Regions from separate parts of the Viridibacillus sp. FSL H8-0110 genome, predicted to be linked through region 2. Evidence: riboswitches for the same ligand, from Rfam matches in the RefSeq annotation. Region 2 holds a riboswitch; each other region holds the start of a gene.
What was found. A riboswitch is a leader RNA that binds a small molecule or an ion and turns the genes downstream of it on or off. The one in region 2 is predicted to bind cobalamin.
Positions count from the first base shown of each region.

Region 1 (3,215 bases), 570 kb from region 2:
GCGAAGATGGATCTGGACGGAGATATTTATATCGTAGGACGAGTAAAAGAAATGATTATTTCAGGGGGGGAAAATGTCTATCCTCAAGAGGTGGAACAATGTATTATTACTCATCCAAAGGTGAAAGAGGTCGCAGTTATAGGAATTGCTGATTGTCACTGGGGTGAAATCGTTACGGCTTTTATCGTATCTGATGATGCATTTAATAATGTTAAAGAAATTCAAGACCTTTGTAGAAGTCATCTAGGTAGTTATAAAATCCCTCGGAATATTTATTTTATCCCTGAACTACCAAAAACACATGTAGGGAAAATTGATAAAAAGAAACTTCAAACGATTCAAATGTAAACGGTCTGTTGGGTTATTAACGGGTTCGGAATTGAGGAGCAAAAATGTAAATAACCATTAAAAAAGGGGTGCAATTAGCACCTCTTTATCATCTATTTTAGGGATTAAATTAGACCTAAATTGGTTATCTTTTGATAATCTCATTATTGCACTGAATTGTCTTTAATGCTTCCTGAAGTTTTTCCACTACCCTTGATAAAGCTAATATTGAATTTGTTGTATCGAATTCTTCAATATCCAAGGAATGATTTGCATTTTGGACAATCTCTATCTTTAAATTTGAGTTACTTAATTTTTCAATTTTATTTGAATTGAAATGATAAAATAAACGAAGTGCTAATTTCACTTTAATAGAAATCGGCACTTCGTTTATTCGCTTTACGTTATCGTGTCACTTTTGAATCCAAAATTGATACTCTAATTAGTTTTAGTACTCTAAAAGCGAACCAGTTATTTATAATCAGGTTATTTTTTCTTGTTAAGCATAAATGTGGAATTTTCCACTTTAGGTGTAAGGCAATGTAACGTTTACAACCAGCAACGATATGTGTAACTGCAAAAAAAAACGCGCAATTTTTGTGGTAAAACTTTTGTATAAAATTAAGTCTTTAAATTGATATAGCTTTAAGTAGTAATAACGAATATACTTTATATTAGGAAAACTTTTTTTATTTCCACAAAAAAATTACATATAGTATTGGAATAGGTGTGTTCGTTTAATAGCGAATACTTAATAGGGAAGTCGGTGAAAATCCGACATGGTCCCGCCGCTGTAAGGGTGAGCCTCATGCAAATAAGTCACTGGAATATCCGGGAAGACGCATTGGAGCGATGAACCTAAGTCAGAAGACCTGCCTGTTCTAAAAATGCTGTTAACCTACGGGAGATAGGGAGGTGTTGGAGTGCTAGGAGATAAATTTGATCTAAAACTATGAGCATTTCTAACCTTTTTAATTGGGTTAGGAATGCTTTTTTGTATTTCAGTATTTTTAATAGTTTAAATTCTAAAAATGAAGGTGATTAAACATGTTTATTAAACAAAGTAAGATACTACGGAATTTTCTTGTTCTACTAGTAATTCTCGCGAGTTTTATTACTGGGTGTAGTAACAAAGCAAAAGAACAAGATAATGCGTCTGTTAAAGATCAATCAAAAGTTGTTACATTTTCCATGACTGGAGATATAGGCGACTTAAATCCACATACATATTTTCCAAATGAGTTTTTCTCCCAAGCTATGGTATATGAGTCACTTGTTTACTACGGGAAGGGAGGGGAAATTCAACCTTGGTTAGCAGAAAGCTGGAATATTTCGAAAGATGGCAAAGAATATGTATTCCATCTGAGAAAAGATGTTGAGTTTTCTGATGGTTCGAAGTTTAATGCAGCAATTGTAAAGAAAAACTTCGATACAATTTTAGATAATCGCAAACAACATGAATGGGTAGAGTTAATCAACCAAATCAAAAATACAGAAGCATTGGATGAATATACTTTTAAACTTACATTGAACAATTCTTATTATCCAACGCTTCAAGAATTAACTTACATAAGGCCTTTGAGGTTTGTTGGAGAAGCTGCTTTTCCTGACAGCCAAGACACATTTAAAGATGGACTTAAATCTCAGATTGGTACAGGTCCGTGGGTACTTAGCGAATATAAGAAGAATGAGTATGCGGTTTTTAAAAGAAATGAAAAGTATTGGGGTACTAAACCTAAAGTAGAAAAGGTAGTTGTCAAAGTCATTACAGACGGAGAATCTAGAGTATTAGCTTTTGAGAAAAACGAACTTGATTTTATTTTTGGTAATGGGGTCATTAGTCAGGATTCTTTCCAGTTTTTAAAGGATTCAGGGAAATATGAAACTAAATTATCAGAGCCTACTGCTACAAGAACGTTACTATTTAACACAAACAAAGAAGCAACTAAAGATCATAAAGTGCGTTTAGCACTCAATTATGCTTTCAATAAACAGGCAGCAATCGATAATATTTTTTATGGTATGGAAAAAAAGGCAGATACACTGTTCCCACCTGTATTGGATTACACAAAGATTGATATAAATCCATATGACTATGATATTGCGAAAGCAGAACAGTTATTAGATGAAGCAGGCTGGAAAAAAGTAGAGGGTAAAGCGTTTAGAGAAAAAGATGGAAAAGAGCTGCAACTGGAATTCTTATTTAATAGTACTGATAACATCCAAAAGTCGATTGCTGAATTTGTACAAGGTGATTTTAGAAAACTAGGAATTGATATTAAGTTAACTAGTCAGGAAACGAATACTTTCTGGACAACTGCATTCCAAGGTAATTACGATATATTATTTACATCAACATGGGCCGTACCTTTTGACCCGCATTCTTATTTAGCCTCAATTACTACAGATTCGGAAAATGGTGGTCCAGATTATACTGCATTATTGGGATTACCAGAAAAGAAGGAAATAGACGAGAAAATTAAAAAAGTACTTTTAACTACAGATGAAAAAGAAAGAAAAATGATGTATACAGATATTTTATCAACATTACATGATCAAGCAGTATACTTACCGATATCTTACCAATCAAATGTAGCTGTATATCACAAGAATATTAGCGGATTAGATTTTTTACCTCAAGAAGCTGAGGTACCTTTAACTACAATTGATGTTAAATGAAGCAAGAATTATTAATAATAACTTAAGGAGTGCTACATGAGTTGGTTTTTAGTTAAACGTCTCTCAAGTCTAATTCCAATATTATTAGGAATCTCCATTATTACTTTTATTTTATTGCACTTAATTCCTGGAGACCCAGCAGTAGCTTATTTAAGATTGTCGAATATTCCCCCAACCGACGTGGCTGTGACTGACTTGCGACTCGAACT
Region 1 covers NZ_JBBOPJ010000001.1:2,929,942-2,933,156, reverse strand. Annotated here, with positions in the region: gene MHH98_RS14700 (class I adenylate-forming enzyme family protein) at 1-348, shown strand, start outside; partial or broken gene MHH98_RS14695 (hypothetical protein) at 473-670, opposite strand; cobalamin riboswitch at 1,036-1,221, shown strand; gene nikA (nickel ABC transporter substrate-binding protein) at 1,375-3,006, shown strand; gene nikB (nickel ABC transporter permease) at 3,043-3,215, shown strand, end outside.
Region 1: it holds a riboswitch for cobalamin, as region 2 does, so the genes downstream of both, nikA (nickel ABC transporter substrate-binding protein) here and MHH98_RS11785 ((2Fe-2S) ferredoxin domain-containing protein) in region 2, are expected to answer to the same signal.

Region 2 (3,215 bases):
CACCAGATAAGCCAAGCATCATTTTAGTATCTGGATTTTCCTTAATTGTTTTACGTATTGAACGGAATCCAATTATCAAAAATGGAATTGTTACTGCCCACCAGAAGATAGCCCATTCTACAGGTAAGAATCCCTCCATAATGTGCATGGCAAATGCTTGATTTGGAACAATCATGACAAATGCTAAAAAATAAATCATTTTCCAGTTAAATATTGATTTTAACTTATTCATATTATTCTCCCTTTTATTTATGTATTTTTACTAGATATACAGTTATATACAAATAACACCTCCTATGAAATACCTCTCTGGATAGGGCGTACAGCCAGTTTGCAAATAAAAAAGCACTTCTTTCATAGAAAGAAGTGCGTGAAGGAAAAGTCATCAAAAAATAAGACTTACTCACTTTCACACCCATCCTCGTAGGTTGAAACAGTTCCTCACTTTATGGCAGGTCTCCTGGCTTAGAATCCTCATTTTGCTACAGCCTTCCCGTCTATTGACAGTGACATAATGTAGCAAAACTCCTCAACACAGTGGCGGGACCGCGTCGGATTAACACCGACTTCCCTTTTAAGTTAAACGCTAATTTAACACCATAAAGTTTATTGAATTGTTTGATTTCAGAATATAGTGTATCATGAGAATTTTCTTTCTACTAGATTTTTTTATGGAATTTTCAAAAATATTGAAATTGAGTAGTAAGGTAGATATAACTGTTTTTAATAACTTTATATAGGTGTAAATGTAGAATTTAAATTATGTCAAGATAATATTCATAAAAAAATCTATTTGAATCTAGTAAAATTTAGTATATGATAGTTACAGATTTAGAATTTACTGAATAATACAATTGAATATCAAATTTAAAAGTGCCGACATGTTTGGTTTATTGAACATGTAGGATAATAGGGAAATCGGTTAGAATCCGATGCAGCCCCCGCTACTGTAACGCTGATGAAATGATAACACTCACTGGTAAAATACTGGGAAGAGATCAAAGTAAAGTGACGCGTAAGCCAGGAAACCTGCTTTTATAATTATGAACGATACTTTTCGGAGGGAAAGGTGAAGGCTACAGTGGACGATGCTTATTTATTTTGATGTGTTGTCTGAATAATCTAGTTTTTAAACCTTAATTCTTTGAATTAAGGTTTTTTTATTTACCAAAATAAATAACTAGTTGCCAATTTACCCTATTTCCATAGATTTTTCATAAAAAATGATGAACACAGTATGGGAGGATCACGATGACAACTTGGAATTTAGAAAGAATGAAAAGCCATTTGCTCATTTGTAATGGTAGTAGCTGTTTGAAAAAGGGCGGCGAAGAAGTAACGCTGGCAGTAAGGGATGAGATTGCTAGGCTTGGGGTAGACGAACAAATACATACAACTCGAACTCGCTGTAATGGACGTTGCAAAGATGCCTGTGTCGTTATTGCGTATCCACAAGGTACTTGGTATCAAGCAGAATCTCCTGAAATTGGCCGTCAAATTGTTCGCGATTGTATGAATCAGCAAGTTGCACCTCATGTCGTCTACCAAACATTAAATGGCAACATGACGAAAAACCCTACATCAGGAGCGATTAAAGGTATTTCGAAAAACAAATAGTTAGATGTAACGAAAAGGAGATGTTTGAATGTCGCAACTTGGCAAACTTTATGTAGTTGGTTTTGGTCCAGGAGATTTTAAACATATTACAACTAGGGCAGTTGAAGCACTGCAAGAAAGTGATTTTATTATCGGTTATAAAACGTACGTTGAACTCATTCAAGATCTAATTGATAGTAATACATCTGTCATCAGTACCGGTATGACTGAAGAAGTTTCTCGGGCTCAAGAAGCCGTAAGACAAGCTGAAAATGGTAAAAAAGTAGCGGTCATTTCAAGTGGTGACTCAGGTGTGTACGGTATGGCCGGACTAGTTTATGAAGTGTTAATAGAAAAGGGATGGACAGAAGCAACCGGTGTTGAAATTGAAGTTATTCCTGGCATTTCCGCTATTAACTCTTGTGCTTCTTTACTTGGCGCACCGGTCATGCATGATTCATGTACGATCAGCTTAAGTGACCACCTAACTCCATGGGATTTAATAGCAAAACGTGTGGAAGCTGCGGCAATGGCGGATTTTGTAATAGCTCTTTACAACCCACGGAGTGGTCGTCGTACACGACAAATTGTCGAAACGCAACGTATTTTATTACAGTATCGTTCACCTGAAACACCAGTAGGTTTAGTGAAAAGCGCTTATCGTGATCGACAAAATATCATCATCACTAATTTAAAAGATATGTTAAATCATGATATTGGTATGTTAACGACAGTTGTCATCGGTAATTCATCGACATTTTTGTATGATAATAAAATGATTACGCCTCGTGGTTACCAAAGAAAATACACATTGAATGCTGAAAAACAACCACTAAAACCACATCAACGTTTGAAAGAAGAGGCAGAACCGTGGGCAATGGACCAAGAAACCGGCATTCAGCGTAGTCAAATTATTGATAGTGCACCTGCTTTAGTAAGAGCTAAGCAACCGTCAGTTGTAAAAACAGAACCAAAACCTAAAATTGGCTCATTTGAAATGGCATTAGATGCATTAACTCGTGTAACGGGTCAGCAAGTGGAAACTCAAACTACTTTTGTACAGCAAGAAATGGAATCTATTTTCGAATTAGCCGTAAGCCCTGGGGTTGCAAATAAAAGGTTTACACCAAAACAAATGATGACATTAGCTGATGTAGTTGGAGATAAAGGCACTATGGAATATACACCAAACCATAATATTCTTTTGAAAATCCCAACAACAAAACCAGATTTTATTACAGCTAGACTGCAAGATGCAAACTTTATTCTGTCACCAGTTGGTGATGTTGTCACAATAAAAGCATGTGATTTCTGTGATGGCGAGAAAACGGGCGGAATTCCTTATGCTGAGGAACTTCAAGAAAAACTTGGAGGTCTGAACATGCCTAAAGAATTTAATATCGGTTTTAATGGCTGTGGTATGGCATGTTATAAAGCTGTAATGGAAGACGTCGGAATCGTCTATCGAAAAGGTAAATTTGATCTTTTTGTAGGTGCGAAGCCAGTTGGTAGAACGGCTCACCCAGGACAACCAGTTGCAGAGGGCATTGAGCCAGAAAAGATTGTAGAAGTTGTCAGTAATATCGTTGAAGAATATCGTCAAAATGCACATCCGAACG
Region 2 covers NZ_JBBOPJ010000001.1:2,358,171-2,361,385, reverse strand. Annotated here, with positions in the region: gene MHH98_RS11790 (energy-coupling factor ABC transporter permease) at 1-232, opposite strand, end outside; cobalamin riboswitch at 434-617, opposite strand; cobalamin riboswitch at 862-1,051, shown strand; gene MHH98_RS11785 ((2Fe-2S) ferredoxin domain-containing protein) at 1,252-1,617, shown strand; gene cobJ (precorrin-3B C(17)-methyltransferase) at 1,646-3,215, shown strand, end outside.

Region 3 (3,215 bases), 1.5 Mb from region 2:
AGGCTTAGATGCTTCTATGCCTGAAGACGGTTATCATGGTCAAGATATTATCGATATCGCAGGTAAATTAGCTGCTGAGTTTGGTGATTCGATTCTAAGTAAATCAGATGAAGAGCGCTTTGAATTTTTCCGTGAGCATGGCTTGAAATTAGAGCTTGGTAAATTACAAAAAGACTTAGCAAACTTCCGTGTAGACTTTGACGTTTGGTATTCTGAGACATCACTTTATAAATCAGGTAAAGTTGAAACGGCTCTAGAAAAACTTCGTGCGAATGGTCATGTATTTGAAGAAGAAGGCGCTACTTGGTTCCGCTCGACAACATTTGGCGACGATAAAGATCGCGTACTTATAAAAAATGATGGCTCTTACACATATTTAACACCAGATATTTCATACCATGAAGATAAAATTCAACGTGGATTCACTAAACTTATCAACATTTGGGGAGCTGACCACCATGGCTATATCCCGCGTATGAAAGCAGCAATCGAAGCACTTGGTTATGATCGTGACACATTAGAAGTTGAAATCATTCAAATGGTGAACTTAATGAAAGACGGCGAAAAAGTGAAAATGAGTAAACGTACAGGTAACGCGGTTACTTTACGCGAACTTGTTGAAGAAGTTGGCTTAGACGCAGTACGTTATAACTTTGCAATGCGTGCAGGTGATTCACATATGGACTTTGACCTTGACCTAGCTGTTAAGCAATCAAATGAAAACCCTGTTTACTATGCACAATATGCACATGCTCGTATTTCTTCAATCTTGCGCCAAGCAAAAGAACAAGGATTAGCAGCATCTAAAGAACATTTAAATCTTCTTAATGCAGAGAAAGAAATTGATGTCTTGAAAAAAGTAGGGGACTTCCCACAAGTTGTTGCGGATGCTGCGAAGAATCGCACACCACACCGTATTACTAACTACATTCAAGAACTAGCAGCAACTTTCCACAGCTTCTACAATGCTGAAAAAGTATTAGATGCTGATAACAAAGATCGCTCAGAAGCACGTTTATCTCTAATTACAGCAGTTCGTACTACAATCGCCAACGCACTAAAACTTATTGGCGTATCAGCACCTGAGAAAATGTAATGACAGAAATACCCTTTTAGCTACTGAGGTTGAATAAGCTTGTGAATCTAAGAGGTACTTATAAAAAGACTATTTCTCACTGAATAAGTGTGGAATAGTCTTTTGGTTTTTATAAAGAACAAATGAAAGAAAAAAATTGCGCTAGTTAAAGATAAAATAGCTAGACTTCATCGATTCATGTCACAATGTGTTATTGCTAATAGTTCCACCAAGCCTAGTAACATCTTGGACAAGTATTTAATTTTCTGTATAATTGAACACGATGTAATAACAATTGTATATTGTGAAACATGATGGTTCTTTACTTTGATTCAGTAAAGAGAAAAGGGAAGTCGGTGTAAATCCGACGCGGTCCCGCCACTGTATGTGTGAGTAAGTCGTAATTTGTCACTAAAGTATAACACTTTGGGAAGGCACGGCAAGCTGTGATCACGAGCCAGGAGACCTACCAACATGGAGACCACCAATTAGAACTACGCGGATAGAAATGGTGTCAGTAAAAGTGCATTTTAGTACAGCTATGTATATATTCACTGTCATCGTATCTCTCGTCGTAAAACGAGAGATTTTTTTATGAACAAGGAGGAAATGTAAATGAAGAAAATATGGCAATTTTGTTTAGTGTTTGTTTTAGCACTAGGCGTATTAGTAGGCTGTGGCCAAACGGAAGATACGAAGAAAAAGGAAAATAGTGAATCAGCGACAGAGCAACAGGTAGCAGGGTATCCATTAACAGAGACTGATGCACTTGGCAATGATGTGAAATTTACAGAAGCACCAAAGAGCATTATTACATTGGTACCAAGTAACACAGAAATTCTTTTCGCGTTAGGATTAGAAAAAGAAATTATTGCTGTATCGGATAATGATGATTATCCTAAAGCGGCAACGAAAAAAGAAAAAATCGGTGGGATGGAATTTAACGCCGAGAAAATTATTAGCTTAAATCCAGAAGTTGTTTTTGCACACGAAACACTTTTAGGTACTTCTGAAGCAGGTCTCCAACAATTACGTGATGCAGGATTGAAAGTTTTCGTTGTAAAAAATGCTGAGAATTTTGATGAAACGTATAAAACAATTGAACAAATAGGCCACATTACAGGTAAAGCAGATGAGGCTAAGAAGATTACTGATGATATGAAAGCAAAAGTAAAAGAAGTACAAGTTAAAGTGAAAGATGTAAAACAAAAATCAGCATTCGTCGAAACAACAGACGAACCTAATATTTACACTGCGGGTAAAGATACATTTATGCAAGAAATGTTTGATCTAGCTAATATTAAAAACGTCACAGCAGATCAAACAGGCTGGTTCCAAATTGACTCTGAGGAAATTGTGAAACGTAATCCAGATACAATTATTGTGAAATACAACCATGTGAAAAATATTGTCGAGAAGGTGAAAAAACGCCAAGGATTTGATAGTATCACAGCTGTTAAAAATGATGCAGTTGTTCAAGTTGATGCGAACTTAACAAGCCGTACAGGTCCTCGTCTTGCTGAAGGATTAGAGGTCATTGCAAAAGCAGTATATCCAGAGGCTTTTGAGTGAGGAAAACCATTTTAGGGTACACCATAGCCTTTGTGATTTTAATTGTTAGCATTTGGCTAGGTGTATCAATTGGTTCTGTAAAAGTACCAATTAGTACGTTATGGAATACGGCAGCGGATCCAACAGCGACGAATATATTGTGGAAAATACGCATGCCGCGTGTTGTGCTTGCAGGGTTAGTAGGAGCCTCACTGGCCATTGCGGGCGCTGCTTTCCAAGGATTGCTGAAAAATCCTCTCGCCGATCCGTATACGTTAGGAGTGTCATCTGGTGCCTCGGTAGGTGCTGTGGTGACGCTCTTTTTCGGCATTTCGACCCCTATTTTTGGTATATACACATTACCAGCCTTCAGCATGCTAGGGGCCTTATTGGCGATGATGGGTGTAATGGCTTTTGCACGATTAGTTGATCGAACTATGAAAATGGAAACGCTGATTTTAACAGGGATTATCGTTAGTTCATTTTTAGGTGCATTAATTTCATTGTTAATTGCGTTAACAGGTGATGAGTTAAGGCAAATCATTGGGTGGCTGATGGGGAGCGTTTCAATGCGTGGATGGCCATATGT
Region 3 covers NZ_JBBOPJ010000001.1:3,896,896-3,900,110, reverse strand. Annotated here, with positions in the region: gene argS (arginine--tRNA ligase) at 1-1,096, shown strand, start outside; cobalamin riboswitch at 1,374-1,563, shown strand; gene MHH98_RS19355 (helical backbone metal receptor) at 1,691-2,647, shown strand; gene MHH98_RS19350 (FecCD family ABC transporter permease) at 2,656-3,215, shown strand, end outside.
Region 3: it holds a riboswitch for cobalamin, as region 2 does, so the genes downstream of both, MHH98_RS19355 (helical backbone metal receptor) here and MHH98_RS11785 ((2Fe-2S) ferredoxin domain-containing protein) in region 2, are expected to answer to the same signal.

Region 4 (3,215 bases), 490 kb from region 2:
CAGATTCAATTATAAAGAAATAGGGCTACCCTCAAAGGCCGGTATTCACCGACTTTCTGGACAGCCCCTTTTCATACTACCGTTACTTCACTTTCACGCTAAGTTTGCTACTTTTATTTCCTGCTAGATCCTTCGCATAAATTGATAGTTTAGTATTTGCTTTTTGTTTTTTGATTTTCACACTGAAATTTCCTTTGCTTGATGCTTTAGCTGAGCCAATTTTTTTATGTTTACTATTGTAGATTGTAATTGTTGCTTTTGCTTCAGTTATACCTTTTACTTTTGTAGTTTTCGATGTGATTTTAGATACTGTTGGTTTTTTTGGTGCAATTTTATCTTTTACAATAATTGTTTTTGATACGCCTTTATTACCTACTGTATCTTTCGTTTTTACGACTAATTTTACGTTTGCTTTTTGTTTTGTAATCTTCAGCGTATAGTTACCTTTGCTACTTGCCTTTGTTGATGTAAGTAGTTTAGAGCCTTTATAAATAGAAACTGTTGCTTTAGCTTCTGTAGTCCCTTTTACAGTAGTTGCTTTGTTTGAAATTGTTCCTACTATAAGTTTTGTTGGTCCAATTTTATCTAGTACAGTAATTGTTTTTGTTACACCAGCATTGCCAGTTTCATCTGTAGTCTTTACTACTAATTTCACATTCGCCTTTTGTGCAGGAATCTTTAACGCGAAAGTTCCTTTATTGTTAGCTTTTGTTGATGTTAGAAGTTTAGTTCCATTGTATATTGAGACTGTTGCATATGCTTCTGTTGTTCCTGTTACTGATGTTGTTTTGTTTGAAATTGTTCCCACTGTAAGTTCAGTTGGGCCCTCAGTATCTGGATTTTCCACTGGTGGATTAGTATCTGGTATTTCACCAGCTGCTAATCTCGCAAATGTTGATTTTCCATTCAATGCGTCTGCTAACGCAATGATTACTTGTTCAGTAGCCATTAAGTTTGTTTTAGAATCTTTAATCATCCATTTAAACGAACCATCTTCTAATTGATAATCATCAATCATTTTTTCAAGAATGTTAACTTTTTTACCGTCTTTTTCATAGCTCCATTTGTCAGCTGTTAAATCTTCTCCAGCTGTAGCTAGTCCCATAATAATACTTGCCATTGAGTTTGAATTATCTACAAAACCATCTTTTTGATATTTTGCATGAATACCATCTACTGCTTTTTTAATAGACTCGTTAATTGTTTCATTGGACTTATCAGTATTATTTAATAACGTTAATGCAGTTAAATTCCAACCTGTTACATCTAAGTCATCAGATGAACCAAATCCAGAGAATAATCCTGAATTATTTTGTTTCTTTAAAATTACTTCTAAATGTTTGGCTTTATCATAGTCTGCATTTGCTAAGCCTAGCGCAATTGATGCCCAAGATTCACCGTATGCTGTGAAAAAACTACCATCAGCCTTTTGTTTGTTTTGTAAATCTTCAACAATGTTGCGTTGTCCAAGATTTGTTGGATCTAATCCTAGAATATATGCACCAATAATAGTACCTGCGTCTTCATTTGAAGTGCTTGAAGTAGCCGCTTTTGGTTTCATCCAATAAGATTGTTCACTAGTAACTTCTGAGCCCTCTGCCCACTTGTAGTTTTTAATATCCATGCCTAGTGCATACATTGCTGATAATGACCAGTAGCCACTGTGGGAACTGATTACTCTAGAACTAATAGTTTGGTTGTTTATAATATAATATTGTTTTGCCTTCTCTAAAGAGTTCACTAGTTTTTCTTTGATTACTTGTGGTGATGTTGTTTGAGAAGTATGGTCTTCATTGTTTACTACCATATTATTTTCAGCTTGAGCTGTAAACGGCGATAATAGTGATAGTAGCATAACAAAAGCTAACACCATACTAGATGAACGTTTTAACATTTGAATTCCTCCGATTTTATTTAGATTTGTTGGATTCGGAATTCGGCTTTTTCATGCTAGTCGACTATTTAACTCTTACTCATATATTAAATGTTGGAAATTAAAAGTTCTTAACAATGAAAAAAGCTATTTCTCCATAGAGAAATAGCATAAATACAAAGAAATATAGGACAACAGTATTGTCTAATATAGATTGTTTTGCCGTAATCTCACTTTATTCCGAAGAGTAGATATACGCTATGAATTAGATAGGTCTCCTGGCTTATGCATCAATTTACTTTAAGGACCTTCCCGTATAAAACAGTGGTATTTCCTTATTTCATCAGCATTTACAGTTGCGGATACAGCTTCGGCATTTCACCGAATTCCCTTTTATGTATGTACTACATCTAATTCTGGCATACAATATTCACTTAATATAAACTTATCATAATATTGGAAATTAATCTATCGCATTTTGATTAGTTTTTGATATTTTACTCATAACACATCAAATAATTATACAAATAAAGAAAGAAACGTATGTATATTTATTTCAAAATTGTATTTATCGATGAATCTTTTAATATGTTAATCACATAATTCCTGTTACACATGTTAAAATTGAATTAATATCCTTTTTAAAAGCATGTATGGTTGAAGGAGGGATGAATTGTTTAATGTTGGAGATATGCTAATAATTATTGTCATTGCTTTAATGATATTAGGTACGATTTCTTTTATGCTATTTATTAGAAGAATCATTATAAATACAACTCCTAAGAATGAATCTACCGAACTAAATGAAAAATTGGATAAGATTATCATGTTATTGGAAAAGCAGTCTAAATAATTATTATTCAAAATACAAAACTAGCTGTTGTATCTAATACTAAATTCAACAGTTAGTTTTTAAGTTCATTTAATCCCGCTTTGATAATAATGGACGATTATTGTACCAAATAACTTCTACTGGAATATCGAAAAATGAAGAAAGCTTTTCACTTGTTAGCATATCGATTGTACTTCCAGAAGCAAATACTTGGCCCTTTTTTAATAATAATGTTTTCTGAAAAACCGGTAGAATTTCTTCAATATGATGTGTGACATAGATTATTGTTGGTCCGCTTTCTAAAGCTGCAATTTCACCAATTGTTTTTAACAATTGTTCTCTAGCTATGAAGTCAAACCCAGTAGCAGGCTCGTCTAATATGAGTAACTCTGGATCATCCATTAAGGCACGACCAATCAATATTCTTTGCTTTTCTCCTTGCGATAAAGTTTGATAATCACGATCGGCGTATTCAATACTCCCTAGTTTTTTCAATATACTTATTGCCTT
Region 4 covers NZ_JBBOPJ010000001.1:2,849,708-2,852,922, forward strand. Annotated here, with positions in the region: gene MHH98_RS14275 (Ig-like domain-containing protein) at 83-1,894, opposite strand; cobalamin riboswitch at 2,124-2,302, opposite strand; gene MHH98_RS14280 (DUF4083 family protein) at 2,547-2,726, shown strand; gene MHH98_RS14285 (ABC transporter ATP-binding protein) at 2,796-3,215, opposite strand, start outside.
Region 4: it holds a riboswitch for cobalamin, as region 2 does, so the genes downstream of both, MHH98_RS14275 (Ig-like domain-containing protein) here and MHH98_RS11785 ((2Fe-2S) ferredoxin domain-containing protein) in region 2, are expected to answer to the same signal.